One region of the Kluyvera fluvialis genome, then DNA from elsewhere that is predicted to be linked to it. Evidence: predicted binding sites of a transcription regulator. Region 1 holds the regulator's gene; the other holds the start of a gene.
The links. The regulator PurR, encoded in region 1, represses purine synthesis genes. The targets are predictions, from matches to a motif close to CANGCAAACGTTTGCNTG.
Positions count from the first base shown of each region.

Region 2: a site for PurR is predicted at 1,875-1,892, ahead of gcvT (glycine cleavage system aminomethyltransferase GcvT). Genes of this name have one in related genera too.

Region 1 covers NZ_AP046142.1:2,391,324-2,399,472, forward strand. The annotation lists gene AC6I4B_RS11405 (riboflavin synthase subunit alpha) at 1-528, shown strand, start outside; gene cfa (cyclopropane fatty acyl phospholipid synthase) at 573-1,721, opposite strand; gene punC (purine nucleoside transporter PunC) at 2,017-3,210, opposite strand; gene punR (DNA-binding transcriptional activator PunR) at 3,322-4,233, shown strand; gene purR (HTH-type transcriptional repressor PurR) at 4,252-5,277, opposite strand; gene AC6I4B_RS11430 (hypothetical protein) at 5,408-5,587, shown strand; gene cydH (cytochrome bd-I oxidase subunit CydH) at 5,571-5,660, shown strand; gene AC6I4B_RS11440 (MFS transporter) at 5,821-6,984, shown strand; gene sodB (superoxide dismutase [Fe]) at 7,023-7,604, opposite strand; gene AC6I4B_RS11450 (C40 family peptidase) at 7,728-8,149, opposite strand, start outside.
Region 2 covers NZ_AP046142.1:909,304-917,452, forward strand. The annotation lists gene ubiH (2-octaprenyl-6-methoxyphenyl hydroxylase) at 1-337, shown strand, start outside; gene ubiI (FAD-dependent 2-octaprenylphenol hydroxylase) at 357-1,559, shown strand; gene gcvT (glycine cleavage system aminomethyltransferase GcvT) at 1,952-3,046, shown strand; gene gcvH (glycine cleavage system protein GcvH) at 3,074-3,463, shown strand; gene gcvP (aminomethyl-transferring glycine dehydrogenase) at 3,628-6,501, shown strand; partial or broken gene AC6I4B_RS04425 (hypothetical protein) at 6,584-6,712, shown strand; gene AC6I4B_RS04430 (hypothetical protein) at 6,793-6,939, opposite strand; gene bglA (6-phospho-beta-glucosidase BglA) at 7,031-8,149, opposite strand, start outside.

The DNA of each region.
Region 1 (8,149 bases):
ACCGGGGCGTCGGTTGCTCATAACGGCTGTTGTTTAACCGTGACGGAGATTAACGGCAACCACATTAGCTTTGACCTGATGAAAGAGACGCTGCGCATTACTAACCTCGGCGATGTAAAAGTTGGCGACCAGGTTAACGTTGAGCGCGCGGCGAAATTTAGCGATGAAATTGGCGGTCATTTAATGTCTGGCCATATTATGACCACCGCTGAAGTGGCAAAAGTCCTGACCTCTGAAAACAACAAGCAGATCTGGTTTAAAATTCAAGACCCGTCGCTGATGAAATACATCCTGTACAAAGGTTTTATCGGGATTGACGGTATCAGCCTGACGGTTGGCGAAGTGACGGCGACCCGTTTCTGTGTGCATTTGATTCCAGAAACGCTGGAGCGCACGACGCTTGGCAAAAAACGCCTGGGCGATCGCGTGAATATCGAAATTGACCCGCAAACGCAAGCGGTAGTAGACACCGTTGAACGCGTGATGGCGGCAAAAGAAGCGGCGGCGAAGCAGGCTGTAGCTGAGTAAAAATGAATATTGCCTGCCTCAATGTGAGGCAGGCAATCGCACATTTAGCGGGCGACGCGCAGGCCGTGCTCAGCCCCGCGAGAGAACATCACCTGCCACAGTTGAATATCTCGCGCCCGAAAAGCACCCGCGCAGGCGTTGAGATAGTAACTGAACATGCGTTTGAATCGTTCAGAATAGTTGTCGGCGATTTCTGGCCAGCAGGCGAGGAAACGCGAATACCATGCCATCAGCGTTGTGTCGTAATCAGCGCCAAAGTTGTGCCAGTCTTCCATCACAAAGTGTGGCTCGCTGGCGTTGGCAATCTGGCGAACGGAAGGCAAACAGCCATTCGGAAAGATGTATTTGTTAATCCACGGATCAACATTATTGTCGGTTTTTTTCGAACCGATAGTGTGCAGTAAGAATAAACCGTCAGGTTTTAAATTGCGGTCAACAACGGCAAAATAGGTATCGTAGTTTTTCGGGCCGACGTGCTCGAACATCCCGACGGAGACGATACGGTCAAACTGTTCGTGTAGGTCGCGATAATCCTGAAGCAAAATAGTGACATCCAGCCCTTCACAGCGCGTTTGCGCCATTTTTTGCTGTTCAGCGGAAATGGTCACGCCCATCACTTTCACACCGTAGTTCTTCGCCATATACGCCGCTAAACCCCCCCAGCCACAGCCGATATCCAGCACGCTCATTCCGGGTTTTAGCTGCAATTTCTGGCAGATAAGCTCAAGCTTGGCTTGTTGCGCTTCTTCCAGCGTTTGCGCTTCTTTCCAGTAGCCGCAGGAATATTGCATATAAGGGTCAAGCATGCGGCTAAAAAGATCGTTGCCGAGGTCGTAGTGCTCTTTACCGACCATCCAGGCGCGTTTGCGGCTTTGCAGGTTAAATAGCCGTGCACCCGCGACGCGAAGCGTATCTTTGAAATGATGTGGGAGTTGGTTTTCTAATCCGGCGCGTAGCACTTTGTCGAAAAAAATATCTAAACGATCGCATTCCCACCAACCGTCCATATAACTTTCGCCAAGGCCTAGCGAACCTTCTTGTAATACACGTTTGAAAAACTGCGGATTTTTGACCTGAATATCGCAAGGCGCGTTGCCATTGATTTCAACGCTTGCCCGGTTTAGCAGCTCGCTAACAATACGATACCAGTCATCGTCCGGTACATTGACTTCTTCTATACACGATGAGCTCATAGCCTCTCCATCCCGACCTGATGATCAGAAATTTCAAACAGCGTAGACGCTTTTTTGAGTTTGTGAGAAATGTCACGAAAAATCGTGAGCCTGCTATCTGACGTAGCACAGAGGAAGGGAAGAATCCCTTACCGAAAGCCAATCCATGGTGTAAACGGAGGCATCCCGCTCTCGTTTAATAAATAAAATCGCTATTAATTATGTGATGCCAATCCAGTATAGGACGCTAAGTTTGTTGATTCAACAAAAAAATCCTAGCGTCCTAACTGTTTTATAACATTGATATCAATGATATTTAAGCGTGCGAGGCGGTTTGTTGCGTTTCCCGCTCAGCGCGACGGGCGGCTAACTGCATTCTGTAGCCAATACCGGCGAGCAGTACGGTCGCTAACATTACACTGGTGGTGGTCAACAGTGGTGTGGCGATAAGCGTAGAGACGGCAAGGCTTGCCAGGAAGCACAGCCCCAACTGTAAGGTATTTTGCAGCGCTGCCGCGCGCCCGGTGGCCTGTGGGAATGGCTTCAACGCCTGGGCGACCACAATCGGGTAAATAGCGCCGTTAACCGTTGCCATCAGGCAGAACGGAATGAGCAGGGCGGTCAGCGAGACATTTTCCGCCAGGCCAACGGCCCATGTTGCGATGACGCTTAAACCAAACACCACCAACAGCCACGGCAGCATTTGCGAACCTTGCCACTTTTGCAACGCCGAGCGGCAGCCGTAACCACCGATTAAGAACGCGATGGTTTGCGGCACATAGCTCAGGCCAATCACCGTTGGGCTGTAGCCCATATCATGCAGAATAAACGGCGAACCGGTCAGCCAGGCGAAGAAACTGGCGGAGCAGGCGGCGTAGATCAGCACGTTACCGCGATAATCTTTGCTGCGCAGCAGGCGCATAAAGGTCAGTTTTTCTTCGCTGGACGTCGCATTGTGGTGCGCGGGTTTCAGGCGCAGGGCAGGCAGCATCAACACCAACGTGATGATAAACAACGTGGCAAAAATCGCCTGCCAGTCGAAATGCGCCAGCAACCAACTGCCCAGCAGAGGCGCCAGTGCCGGAGACAGCCCGACCAGCGGCATAATCGTGGCGAAAATACGGTTAGTGCGCTGCGGTGGATAGTAATCGGTGACCATCGCCTGCCAGGTGACTGCCGCCGCACAGACGCCTACCGCCTGAACAAAGCGCAGTACCAGCAGCGTAGTGCCATCGCGCACCCACAGCATCCCCAGACAGCCGATAGCGAAAATGGTTAACCCCGTCAGCAAAATGGGCTTGCGCCCGTAGCGGTCGGACAACGGCCCCCACAGTAGTTGTGCTACTGCGAAACCGGCGAGGAACAGGCTCAGGCTGGCACTGACCGCAGACGCTGGGGTTTGTAAGTCTTGCTGGATGGCAGCAAATGCAGGTAGATACATATCGGTGGCCAGAAAGCCCAGCACGCTAAGCCCTGCGAGCCAAACTAAAAAACCTTTCCCAGGTTGCATAAATCGCCCTTTTTATTGTTAGTGAACAGAGTCGCTGAGTGTAGAGAGTGCATTCGAGCTTGTGAAACGCTAATATTTGAGTCATGGATTCAAAATTTTTGCAGGCAGAAAATGTGGTCTGAATATTCGCTGGAAGTGGTTGATGCAGTTGCGCGTAACGGCAGTTTCAGCGCTGCCGCACAGGAGCTGCACCGTGTGCCTTCTGCTGTAAGCTACACGGTACGTCAGTTAGAGGAGTGGCTTGCTGTGCCGCTGTTTGAACGTCGCCATCGTGACGTTGAACTGACGCCAGCCGGAGCATGGTTTTTAAAAGAAGGGCGATCTGTTATCAAAAAAATGCAGATCACCCGTCAGCAGTGCCAGCAGATAGCGAATGGTTGGCGCGGGCAGTTGGCGATTGCCGTGGATAACATCGTCAAGCCACAGCGCACCCGGCAACTGATTGTCGATTTCTATCGTCATTTCAGCGACGTTGAGCTGATTGTGTACCAGGAAGTGTTCAACGGCGTGTGGGATGCATTAGCTGACGGTCGCGTGGAGTTAGCGATCGGCGCAACGCAGGCGATTCCTGTCGGGGGGCGCTTTGCCTTTCGTGATATGGGGATGCTCAACTGGCACTGCGTGGTGTCTGGCTCGCATCCGCTGGCGAAAATGACGGGGCCATTGAGCGACGATGTGTTGCGCAACTGGCCATCGTTGGTGCGCGAAGATACCTCGCGCTCGTTGCCAAAACGGACAACCTGGCTGCTGGATAACCAAAAAAGGGTGGTCGTGCCGGATTGGGCATCATCAGAAACCTGTATTTCGGCGGGGTTATGTGTGGCGATGGTGCCGGGGCACGTGGCGCAACCGTGGCTGGAAAGCGGTGAATGGGTCGCGCTGGAGCTGGAAAACCCTTTCCAGGATGCCGCCTGTTGCCTGACGTGGCAGCAAAGCGATGCTTCTCCGGCGTTAAGCTGGTTGCTGGAATATTTGGGCGACAGTGAAACGTTAAATCAAGAGTGGCTGCGGACGCCCGAGTAGGGCATCCGCAAAAAGCGATTAACGACGGTAATCGCGATAAGGACCATCGGCAACCGAGCGACGCTCGATAAGACGCGGGTGGACTTCAATCGACTGTGACTCTTCGCGCTTGCTGACAATTCTGTCCATCAGCATATTGAAGGCTGTTTCACCAAGCGAATCTTTCGGCTGGTGAATGGTTGTCAGCGCTGGGGTAAAGAAGCGCGAGTTACGCACATTATCATAACCGATCAGCGAAATGTCCTGCGGCACGCGCAGCCCCATTTCGTCAGCGGCGCACAGCGCGCCCATCGCCATGATATCGCCACCGCAAAAGATAGCGGTTGGGCGAGGATGCTGCGACAAAATTTGCTGCATCGCGCGATAGCCGGATTCTGGCTCAAAATCGCCTTGTACAATCCAGTTAGCCGGTACGTTGATTTGTACCTCTTCCATCGCTTTCATAAAGCCCGCCAGACGCCCGGCGCCGGTGTTGCGCTCCAGCGGCCCTGGGATCACGCCGATATCGCGATGACCGCGTTCGATCAGATAACGGCCAGCCATATAGCCGCCTTCAAAGGCGTTATCGATTACCGAATCGGTAAAGTCGGCTTTGGCTTCGCCCCAGTCCATCACCACCATTGGGATGTGGCGATATTCTTCGAGCATCGTCAGCAGAGGCTCTGGATACTCAGAGCACATGACCAACAGGCCATCTACGCGTTTTTGCGCCATCATCGACAGATAGGCGCGCTGTTTTTCCAGGTTGTTCCACGCGTTACCCAGAATCAGCGTATAGCCTTTTTCGAAGCAGTTTTTCTCAACGGCTTCGATAATTTCGGCAAAGTAGGCCGCTTCGCTGCTGGTGGCTAACAAACCAATGGATTTGGTGTGATTAACCTTCAGGCTACGGGCAACGGCGCTTGGCGAGTAGTGCAACTCTTTAATCGCCGCCCAGACCGCTTCACGCGTTTCCTCGGCGACAAAACGCGTTTTGTTAATTACATGTGATACGGTTGTAGTGGAAACGTTTGCGCGCTTCGCTACATCTTTAATAGTTGCCATTCCATCTCACTCCAGACCCTGGCCTGCCCCTGAAAAAATCGAAAGGAAAACGTTTGCCTTCACACACCCTGGCGCAATTTGTGAATTGCGATTCGCCGGGAAAACGATACAGGACGACAGGAGGGGGTCAATGGCCGGTACGCTTTTAAATAAGCGTCGAATTTTGGCCTATCTTGACGCAAAGTGGAAGAGCAAAAACAAACATCCTGCTAAATCTGTGAAGATTTTTATGATTAACTGTGCAAAAATGAGTAAGGTCAGTTTTGCTGTAGCAATAAAAAGGAGAAAAATTGATGAGTACCGAACTTAAGCTGTCGCTCTCTACTACCGTTGTAACGCTTGCGCTGATTGTCGCCGCAGCGTTCACTGCCATCCTGCATTAATTCCCCTGTGAGGGGGCTGCCGCTCCCTCATCATCCGATTGTTAGCAAATAAGCAATAATCTTTTGCTATTTTGTACGCTTCTGCTTTTCTGTGATTAATGTCATGCTTTTAACATCATATTGATGTCGCACTCTCGATGCGGCTAACCGGAGTTATGGCATGAAAATTAATTTCCCATTATTGGCGCTCGCCATTGGGGCTTTTGGCATTGGCACTACCGAGTTCTCCCCGATGGGCCTTTTGCCGGTAATTGCGAAGGGTGTGGATGTCTCAATTCCCGTTGCGGGAATGTTGATCAGCGCTTATGCGGTTGGGGTGATGGTGGGTGCTCCGTTGATGACGCTGCTGTTATCGCACCGTGGGCGACGCAATGCGCTTATCTTCCTGATGGCGATATTTACCCTCGGTAATGTGCTCTCGGCGCTGTCGCCGGATTACACCACATTGATGTTATCGCGCATTATTACCAGCCTTAACCACGGCGCATTCTTTGGTTTAGGTTCGGTAGTGGCGGCAAGCGTAGTGCCCAAACACAAACAGGCCAGCGCGGTCGCGACCATGTTTATGGGGCTGACTATCGCCAATATCGGCGGCGTTCCGGCGGCGACCTGGCTTGGCGAAACTATTGGCTGGCGTATGTCGTTTTTGGCAACGGCGGGGTTGGGCGTGATTGCGATGATTAGCCTGTGGCTGTCACTGCCGAAAGGCGGCGCGGGTGAAAAACCGGATGTTAAACGTGAATTGGCGGTGCTGGTGCGCCCGCAGGTGCTTTCGGCGCTGTTAACCACCGTTCTGGGCGCAGGGGCAATGTTTACCCTCTATACCTATATTTCTCCGGTGCTGCACACGATAACCGACGCGTCATCCGGCTTTATCACGCTGATGCTGGTGTTGATTGGCGTTGGTTTCTCCATCGGTAACTATCTTGGCGGCAAATTTGCCGACCGTTCGGTGAGCGGCACGTTGAAAGGCTTCTTGCTGCTGCTGATGCTTATCATGCTGGCGATCCCATTCCTCGCACGTACCGAAATTGGTGCGGCGGTGAGTATGGTGATTTGGGGCGCAGCGACCTTTGCGGTTGTACCACCGTTACAGATGCGTGTGATGCGCGTTGCCAGCGAAGCGCCGGGGCTGTCGTCATCGGTCAATATCGGGGCATTTAACCTGGGTAACGCGTTGGGGGCTGTGGCCGGTGGGGCGGTGATTTCAGGCGGCCTGGGTTACAGTTTTGTGCCGGTGATGGGGGCGATTGTCGCTGGTTTAGCTCTGCTGGTTGTGTTCTTTAGCAGCCGTTCTCGCGGTGAAGAAGCGCTCGTCAGTTAATAAAAAACGCAGAAGGGGATTCCCTTCTGCGTCATTTCTTATGCCGCTAAGTTCTCGGCCACAAACGCCCAGTTAACCAGAGCCCAGAAGTGCTCCAGATAGTTAGGGCGCGCATTGCGGTAGTCGATGTAGTAAGCATGTTCCCACACATCAACGGTCAGCAGCGGTTTAGCATCGGTCGTCAGCGGAGTTGCCGCATTGGACGTCGATACGATAGCCAGAGAGCCGTCTGCTTTTTTCACCAACCACGTCCAGCCTGCGCCGAAGTTTTTCACTGCGGCATCAGTAAACTGCGCTTTAAATTCCGCGAAGCTACCAAATGAGCGGTTAATGGCTTCAGCGACTGCGCCAGTCGGTTCACCACCGGCGTTCGGAGCCAGGCAGTTCCAGTAGAACGTGTGGTTCCAGACCTGAGCGGCGTTATTGAACACGCCACCTTCAGATGTACGAACGATCTCTTCCAGTGTTTTACCTTCAAAGGCAGTGCCTTTGATCAGGTTATTCAGGTTGGTGACGTAAGTCTGGTGATGTTTACCATAGTGGTACTCCAGCGTTTCCACGGAAATATGTGGAACCAGAGCGTCTTTGGCATACGGTAATGCAGGTAATTCGAACGACATTGCTACTCTCCTTCTTATAGTTTGTTTACTCAATAACCTTGTACTGAGTAAGGACAGGGTAGCAAATTAAAAGGTGAGATAAAAGATAAGCTTACCCCGTTTATTAACAAACGGGGTAAGTGATTAACGAATGGTCTTCGGCGTAACCACGCGACGCGCGCCAACGTAGTGGCGAACCCAGTAGTCTTCGCTTAGTGAGGTGATTTGAATATCACGGCCGGTACGTGGCGACTGGATGAACTTGCCGTTGCCAACGTACACGCCAACGTGATCGGCAGTACCGCGACCACGAGTGCGGAAGAATACTAAATCACCACTTTCCAGCTCACCACGGTCAACCGGACGTGCATCGCGCAGGTGATACATTTCGTTTGCGGTGCGTGGAATGCGGATATTCACCAGATCTTTATAGGCGTAGTACACAAGACCGCTGCAATCGAAACCGGTACGCGGTGAGTTTCCCCCCCAGCGATACGGTTTACCCAGTTGTCCCATCAGCTTATTCATCGCCGTTTTTTGTGCCTTCTGCACGCGAACTTTGTGCG
Region 2 (8,149 bases), 1.5 Mb from region 1:
GGCGCTGGTGGGCAATGCCGCGCAGACGCTGCATCCGATTGCCGGACAAGGCTTCAATCTGGGTATGCGCGATGTAATGACGCTGGCGGAAACTCTGGCGCAGGCGTATGCGGCAGAAAGTGACATTGGCGATTACGCCTTGCTGTGCCAGTATCAGCGCCAGCGAGCCGAGGATAAAGCCGCCACCATCGGCGTGACCGATGGGCTGGTGCATTTGTTTGCTAACCGCTGGGCACCGCTGGTTGTTGGTCGCAACGCGGGGTTGATGGCGATGGAATTATTAACGCCCGCACGTGATGTGTTGGCGCAGAGGACGCTAGGCTGGGTCGCCCGCTAATAGCTGTTAAGGAGTTAATGTGCAAAGTGTTGATGTCGCCATTGTAGGCGGTGGAATGGTCGGGCTGGCGGTGGCCTGCGGTTTGCAGGGCAGCGGGCTACGGGTCGCCGTGCTGGAACAATCGCTGCCGCAGCCGCTTGCCGCCGATGCGCCGCCTGCGCTACGCGTATCCGCCATTAATGCTGGCAGCGAAAAGCTGCTGTCGAAGCTGGATGTCTGGTCGGCAATTGTCGCTCAACGCGCCAGTTGCTATCACGGCATGGAAGTGTGGGATAAAGACAGTTTTGGTCGCATCGCGTTTGACGATCGCAGCATGGGCTACAGCCATCTTGGTCATATTGTTGAAAACGCAGTGATTCATCAGGCGTTGTGGCAGAAAGCACAGCGTTGTGCCGACGTCACGCTGATGGCTCCGGCAGAGTTGCAGCAGGTCGTATGGGGCGAAAATGACGCCTTTTTAACCTTGAAAGACGGCAATATGCTGACAGCGCGTCTGGTGATTGGTGCTGATGGCGCAAACTCCTGGCTGCGCAGCAAAGCCGACATCCCGCTGACCTTCTGGGACTATCGCCATCACGCGCTGGTGGCGACCGTTCGCACGGAAGAACCGCACGATGCGGTGGCGCGTCAGAGTTTCCACGGTGAGGGTATCCTGGCGTTCCTGCCATTGTCTGACCCGCATTTGTGCTCCATTGTCTGGTCGCTGTCGCCACAGGAAGCGGAGCGGATGCAACAGGCGGATGAGGCCGAGTTTAACCAGGCGCTTAACCTGGCGTTCGATAACCGCCTCGGGCTGTGTAAAGTCGAGAGCGAGCGGCAAATTTATCCGCTCACCGGGCGTTATGCGCGCCAGTTTGCTGCACACCGTCTGGCGTTGGTCGGCGATGCCGCTCACACTATTCATCCGCTGGCGGGGCAGGGCGTCAACCTGGGTTTTATGGATGCCGCCGAGCTGATTGCTGAGCTGCGTCGTTTACATGCCGAAGGCAAAGACATCGGCCAGCATTTTTATCTGCGCCGCTATGAGCGTAGCCGTAAGCACAGCGCCGCGTTGATGCTGGCGGGAATGCAAGGCTTCCGTGAGCTATTTGCAGGTGACAACCCCGCGAAAAAACTGCTGCGTGATATCGGCCTGAAACTGGCAGACACGCTTCCCGGCGTGAAGCCGCAATTAATTCGTCAGGCTATGGGCCTGAATGACCTGCCTGAGTGGCTTCGTTAACTCGCTCACACTTTTGCTCCCGGTCACTTCGCCGGGGGCATGACCTCTCATTTGAAATATTCTAATTTCACGTCATTTTTCGCATTAGATTTTTTAATCTGTCTGTTTTTACAAAACGAAAATCTTGCCCTGTTTTACGCAGGAAATATCAGCTTATGCTGAATCGATAACCATTGATGTTAATTATATGTGGTGTAATTCGCTTTTTTGCAGTTGATCCTTCTGTATGCTTTTTCGCGACTTTTGGTCATAAGCTAATGTGATGACCCTTTTTTCTTGATGGTTTAGCGCTGGGTTCGGTGGTAAGTTCAGGGAAAAGAGAACGTTTGCGTCGATGCCTGAACAGGCGTCGGCATTCTGTTTTGTAGTGCGAGATATTCAACGAGGACATGATGGCTCAACAAACGCCTTTGTATGACCAGCACGTGCTATGTGGCGCGCGAATGGTAGATTTCCACGGCTGGATGATGCCGCTGCACTATGGGTCGCAGATTGATGAGCACCACGCGGTGCGCACCGACGCCGGAATGTTCGATGTGTCGCATATGACCATCGTCGATCTCCACGGTAGCCGGACGCGAGAATTTCTGCGCTACCTGTTGGCGAATGACGTCGCCAAGCTCACCAAGCCGGGCAAAGCGCTGTATAGCGGTATGCTCAATGCATCAGGTGGCGTTATCGATGACCTGATCGTTTATTACCTCACCGAAGATTATTTCCGCCTCGTTGTAAACTCCGCCACTCGCGAAAAAGACCTCTCCTGGATTACCCAACACGCTGAACCTTATGCCATCGACATCACCGTACGTGATGACCTGTCGCTGATTGCCGTGCAGGGGCCGAATGCTCAGGCAAAAGCCACCAGCCTGTTTAGCGATGAGCAGCGCCACGCAGTCGAAGGTATGAAACCGTTCTTCGGCGTCCAGGCGGGTGACTTCTTTATTGCGACCACCGGTTACACCGGTGAAGCGGGTTATGAAATTGCGCTGCCAAAAGAACAGGCAGCAGATTTCTGGCAAGCGCTGGTGCAGGCGGGCGTTAAACCTTGTGGTCTGGGCGCGCGCGATACGCTGCGCCTTGAAGCGGGAATGAACCTATACGGGCAGGAAATGGATGAAGGCATCTCTCCGCTGGCCGCCAATATGGGCTGGACGATTGCCTGGGAACCGGCAGACCGCAACTTTATTGGTCGCGACGTGCTGGAACTGGAGCGCGAGAAAGGCACTGACCAACTGGTAGGCCTGGTGATGACCGAAAAAGGTGTACTGCGCGGTGAGCTGCCGGTGCGTTTCACTGATGCGAATGGCAACGCGCGCGAAGGTGTGATCACCAGCGGGACATTTTCCCCAACATTAGGCCACAGTATTGCTCTGGCTCGTGTTCCGGCGGGCATTGGCGAAACCGCCATTGTGCAAATCCGTAACCGCGAAATGCCGGTAAAAGTCACTAAACCTATTTTTGTACGAAACGGCAAAGCCGTAGCGTAACCCATTCTTATTCTGGAGATTTTATTGATGAGCAACGTACCAGCAGAACTGAAATACAGCAAAGAACACGAATGGCTGCGTAAAGAAGCCGACGGCAGCTACGGCGTAGGGATCACCGAACATGCGCAGGAATTACTGGGCGACATGGTGTTTGTTGACCTGCCAGAAGTGGGCGCAACAGTGAGCGCGGGCGATGACTGTGCTGTAGCAGAGTCCGTAAAAGCAGCTTCCGATATCTACGCGCCAATCAGCGGCGAAATCGTCGCGGTGAACGAAGCGCTGGGCGACTCGCCGGAGCTGGTGAACAGCGAACCGTACGCGGGCGGCTGGATTTTTAAAATCAAGGCCAGCGACGAAGCGGAAGTTGCCGCCCTGCTGGACGCAACGGCATACGAAGCGCTACTCGAAGACGAATAATGCAGTGCCTGTAGGCCGGATAAGTGTAGCGCCATCAGACGAGAGGCGCAGGATGCCGGATGGCGGCGTTGCCTTATCCGTCCTACAAAAACAGGTTGGCCAGCGCCATCGGGCCAACCGGGCAGATAATTACGATTCACCGCACGTTTCAGGAACCATCGCTCATGACACAGACTTTAAGCCAGCTTGAAAACCGTGGCGCGTTTATTGAACGTCACATCGGGCCGGATGCTCAGCAGCAACAAGAGATGCTCAAAACCGTAGGCGCGGATTCATTAAACGCCCTGATCGGGCAAATTGTGCCGAAAGATATCCAGCTTGCTACGCCGCCGCAGGTAGGCGACGCCACCACAGAATTCGCCGCGCTGGCGGAGCTGAAGGCGATTGCCAGCCGCAACAAGCGCTTTAAGTCTTACATTGGCATGGGTTATGCCCCAGTGCAGTTACCGCCGGTTATCCTGCGCAACATGCTGGAAAATCCGGGCTGGTATACCGCTTACACCCCGTATCAGCCAGAAGTGTCGCAAGGGCGCCTGGAAGCACTGCTTAACTTCCAACAGGTGACGCTGGATCTTACCGGCCTCGACATGGCTTCGGCCTCACTGCTGGATGAAGCCACTGCCGCAGCCGAAGCGATGGCGATGGCTAAGCGCGTTAGCAAACTGAAAGGCGCAAACCGCTTCTTCGTTGCCGCCGATGTGCATCCGCAAACGCTGGATGTGGTGCGTACCCGCGCGGAAACCTTTGGTTTTGAAGTGATTGTGGACGACGCTGACAAAGCGCTGGATCATCAGGATGTTTTCGGCGTGCTGTTGCAGCAGGTGGGTACGACCGGTGAAGTTCACGACTACAGCAAACTGATTGCTGAGCTGAAATCACGCAAAATTATCGTTAGCGTCGCCGCTGACTTTATGGCGCTGGTGCTGTTAACTGCACCGGGCAAACAGGGCGCGGATGTGGTCTTTGGTTCTGCCCAGCGTTTTGGCGTACCGATGGGCTACGGTGGCCCACACGCGGCCTTCTTCGCCGCAAAAGATGAATTCAAACGCGCGATGCCAGGCCGTATTATCGGCGTATCGAAAGATGCAGCGGGCAATACTGCGCTGCGCATGGCGATGCAAACTCGCGAGCAGCATATCCGCCGTGAGAAAGCGAACTCCAACATTTGTACTTCGCAGGTGCTGTTGGCGAATATCGCCAGCCTGTACGCGGTGTATCACGGCCCGGTTGGCCTGAAACGTATTGCGAACCGCATTCACCGTCTGACCGATATTCTGGCTGCTGGTTTACAGCAAAAAGGCCAGAAACTGCGTTATGCGCACTACTTCGACACTCTGTGCGTTGAAGTGGCTGACAAAGCCGCTGTGCTGGCGCGCGCGCAGGCCGCAGAAATCAACCTGCGCAGCGATATTCTCAACGCCGTGGGGATTACGCTGAACGAAACGACCACTCGTGAAGATGTATTGAACCTGTTTAGCGTGATTCTGGGCGATAACCACGGCCTGGACATCGACGCGCTGGACAAAGACGTGGCGCTCGATAGCCGCGCGATCCCGGCGGCGATGCTGCGTGATGACGCGATCCTCAGCCATCCGGTATTTAACCGTTACCATAGCGAAACCGAGATGATGCGCTACATGCACTCTCTGGAGCGTAAAGATCTGGCGCTGAATCAGGCGATGATCCCGCTAGGTTCGTGCACCATGAAACTCAACGCGGCAGCGGAAATGATCCCGATCACCTGGCCGGAATTTGCAGAACTGCACCCGTTCTGCCCCGTTGAGCAGGCCGAAGGTTATCATCAGATGATCGGCCAGCTTTCCGAATGGCTGGTGAAATTAACCGGTTACGACGCACTGTGTATGCAGCCAAATTCTGGCGCACAGGGCGAGTATGCCGGCCTGCTGGCGATTCGTCACTATCACGAAAGCCGTAACGACGGACACCGTGATATCTGCCTGATCCCAAGCTCTGCTCACGGTACTAACCCAGCATCCGCACAAATGGCGGGGATGCAGGTGGTCGTGGTGGCATGTGACAAAAACGGCAATATCGATCTGGCGGATCTGCGCGCGAAGGCTGAACAGCACTCCGCAAACCTCTCCTGCATTATGGTGACCTACCCATCTACTCACGGCGTGTATGAAGAGACGATCCGTGAAGTGTGCGAAATCGTCCACCAGTTTGGCGGTCAGGTGTATCTCGACGGCGCAAACATGAATGCGCAGGTCGGCATCACTTCACCTGGCTTTATTGGCGCGGATGTCTCGCACCTGAACCTGCACAAAACCTTCTGCATCCCACACGGCGGCGGCGGCCCGGGCATGGGGCCGATTGGGGTTAAAGCGCATCTGGCTCCGTTTGTTCCAGGGCACAGCGTGGTACACATTGAAGGCATGTTGACCCGTCAGGGCGCGGTTTCTGCCGCACCGTTCGGCAGCGCGTCTATCCTGCCTATCAGTTGGATGTACATCCGCATGATGGGCGCGGAAGGCTTAAAACAGGCGAGCCAGGTGGCGATTTTGAACGCCAACTATATTGCCAGCCGCCTGAAAGAGGCTTATCCGGTGCTGTATACCGGCCGCGATGGTCATGTGGCGCACGAATGTATTCTTGATATTCGCCCACTGAAAGAAGAGACAGGGATTAGCGAGCTGGATATTGCTAAGCGCCTGATTGACTACGGTTTCCACGCGCCGACCATGTCCTTCCCTGTAGCGGGCACGCTGATGGTGGAGCCGACTGAATCAGAAAGCAAAGCCGAGTTGGATCGCTTTATTGATGCCATGCTGGCGATTCGCAGCGAAATCGACCGTGTAAAAGCGGGCGAGTGGACGCTGGAAGATAACCCGCTGGTGAACTCGCCGCACACGCAAAATGAGCTGGTGGCGGAGTGGAACCACGGTTATAGCCGTGAAGTTGCGGTATTCCCGGCGGGCGTAGCGAATAAATATTGGCCGACGGTGAAACGTCTGGATGATGTTTATGGCGATCGTAACCTGTTCTGCTCGTGCGTTCCGATGAGCGAATACCAGTAACGCTCAACGGGCACTACTTTATAAAGACGCTACGGCGTCTTTATTTTTTTGGGAGAAGCGGATGTGCACGGCGTGGTCGCCGCTATTGCCTGATGGCGCTGTGCTTATCAGGCCTACGCGGGCTTGTTCGCCACCATTTTGCATGGCGCTGGTTTGTAGGCCGGATAAGGCGTTTACGCCGCCATCCGGCAGAGTTCGGCGCAATGCCTGATGGCGCTGTGCTTATCAGGCCTACGCGGGCTTGTTCGCCACCATTTTGCATGGCGCTGGTTTGTAGGCCGGATAAGGCGTTTACGCCGCCATCCGGCATTCGGGCGCAATGCCTGATGGCGCTGTGCTTATCAGGTCTACGCGGGTTTGTACGCCACTATTTTGCGTGGCGCTGGTTTGTAGGCCGGATAAGGCGTTTATGCCGCCATCCGGCAGAGTTCGGCGCAATGCCTGATGGCGCTGCGCTTATCAGGCCTACGAGGGGTTGTACGCCAGCATTTTGCATGGCGCTGGTTTGTAGGACGGATAAGGCATTGGCTTACAGCTTCTCGCCGTTGCTGGCGATCACTTCTTTGTACCAGTTAAAACTTTTCTTGCGCGAGCGGGACATGTCGCCAGTGCCATCGTCATGTTTGTTGACGTAGATAAAGCCGTAGCGTTTGCTGTACTGTCCGGTGGTAAAGGAGACGCAGTCGATGCAGCCCCACGGCGTGTAGCCCATCAGGTCAACGCCATCGTAGGTGACGGCTTTCATCATCTCTTCAACGTGTGCGCGCAGATAATCGATGCGGTAATCATCGTTAATGCTGCCATCGTCTTCCACTTTGTCGTAAGCGCCAAAACCGTTTTCAACGATAAACAGTGGCTTCTGATAACGCTCATACAATTCGCAAAGTGAATAGCGCAGGCCCACTGGGTCAATCTGCCAGCCCCAGTCAGACGCTTTAACGTGCGGGTTCGGTACGCTGCCTTCAAAACCGGAGATAGCGTCGCCGCTGCCGCCTTCGGCTTTCACCGCATTGGTCATGTAGTAGCTGAAACCGAGGTAATCACAAGTGCCTTCGCGCAGAGTTGCCGCATCGTCGGCTTCCATCTTGATGTTGAAACCGCGACGTTCCCATTCATTCAGCACATAACTTGGGTAGTAGCCGCGCAGTTGCACGTCGGTAAAGACATAGCGTTCGCGCATGGATTCCTGAGCAAACATCACATCTTCCGGTTTGCAGGAGAACGGATACAACGCCACCATGGCCAACATGCAGCCGACTTTCATTTCTGGATTAATGCGGCGAGCCGCTTTCACCGCCAACGCACTGGCGACGAACTGGTGATGCAGCACCTGGTACATGGTTTCTTCCGGATTTTCATGCTCGGTATAAACCACGCCAGAACAGCAGTAGCCGAACAGCGGTGCGCGCCAGTTGCGCTGGTTGTTGATCTCATTGAAGGTCATCCAGTATTTGACCTTGTGCTTGTAACGCTCGAAAACGACTTCGGCAAAGCGTACAAAGAAATCAACCACTTTGCGGTTAGTCCAGCCGCCATATTGCTGTACCAGGTGCAGCGGCATTTCGAAATGGGAGAGGGTGATAACCGGCTCGATGTTGTATTTCAGCAATTCATCGAACATATCGTCGTAGAACTTCAGCCCTTCTTC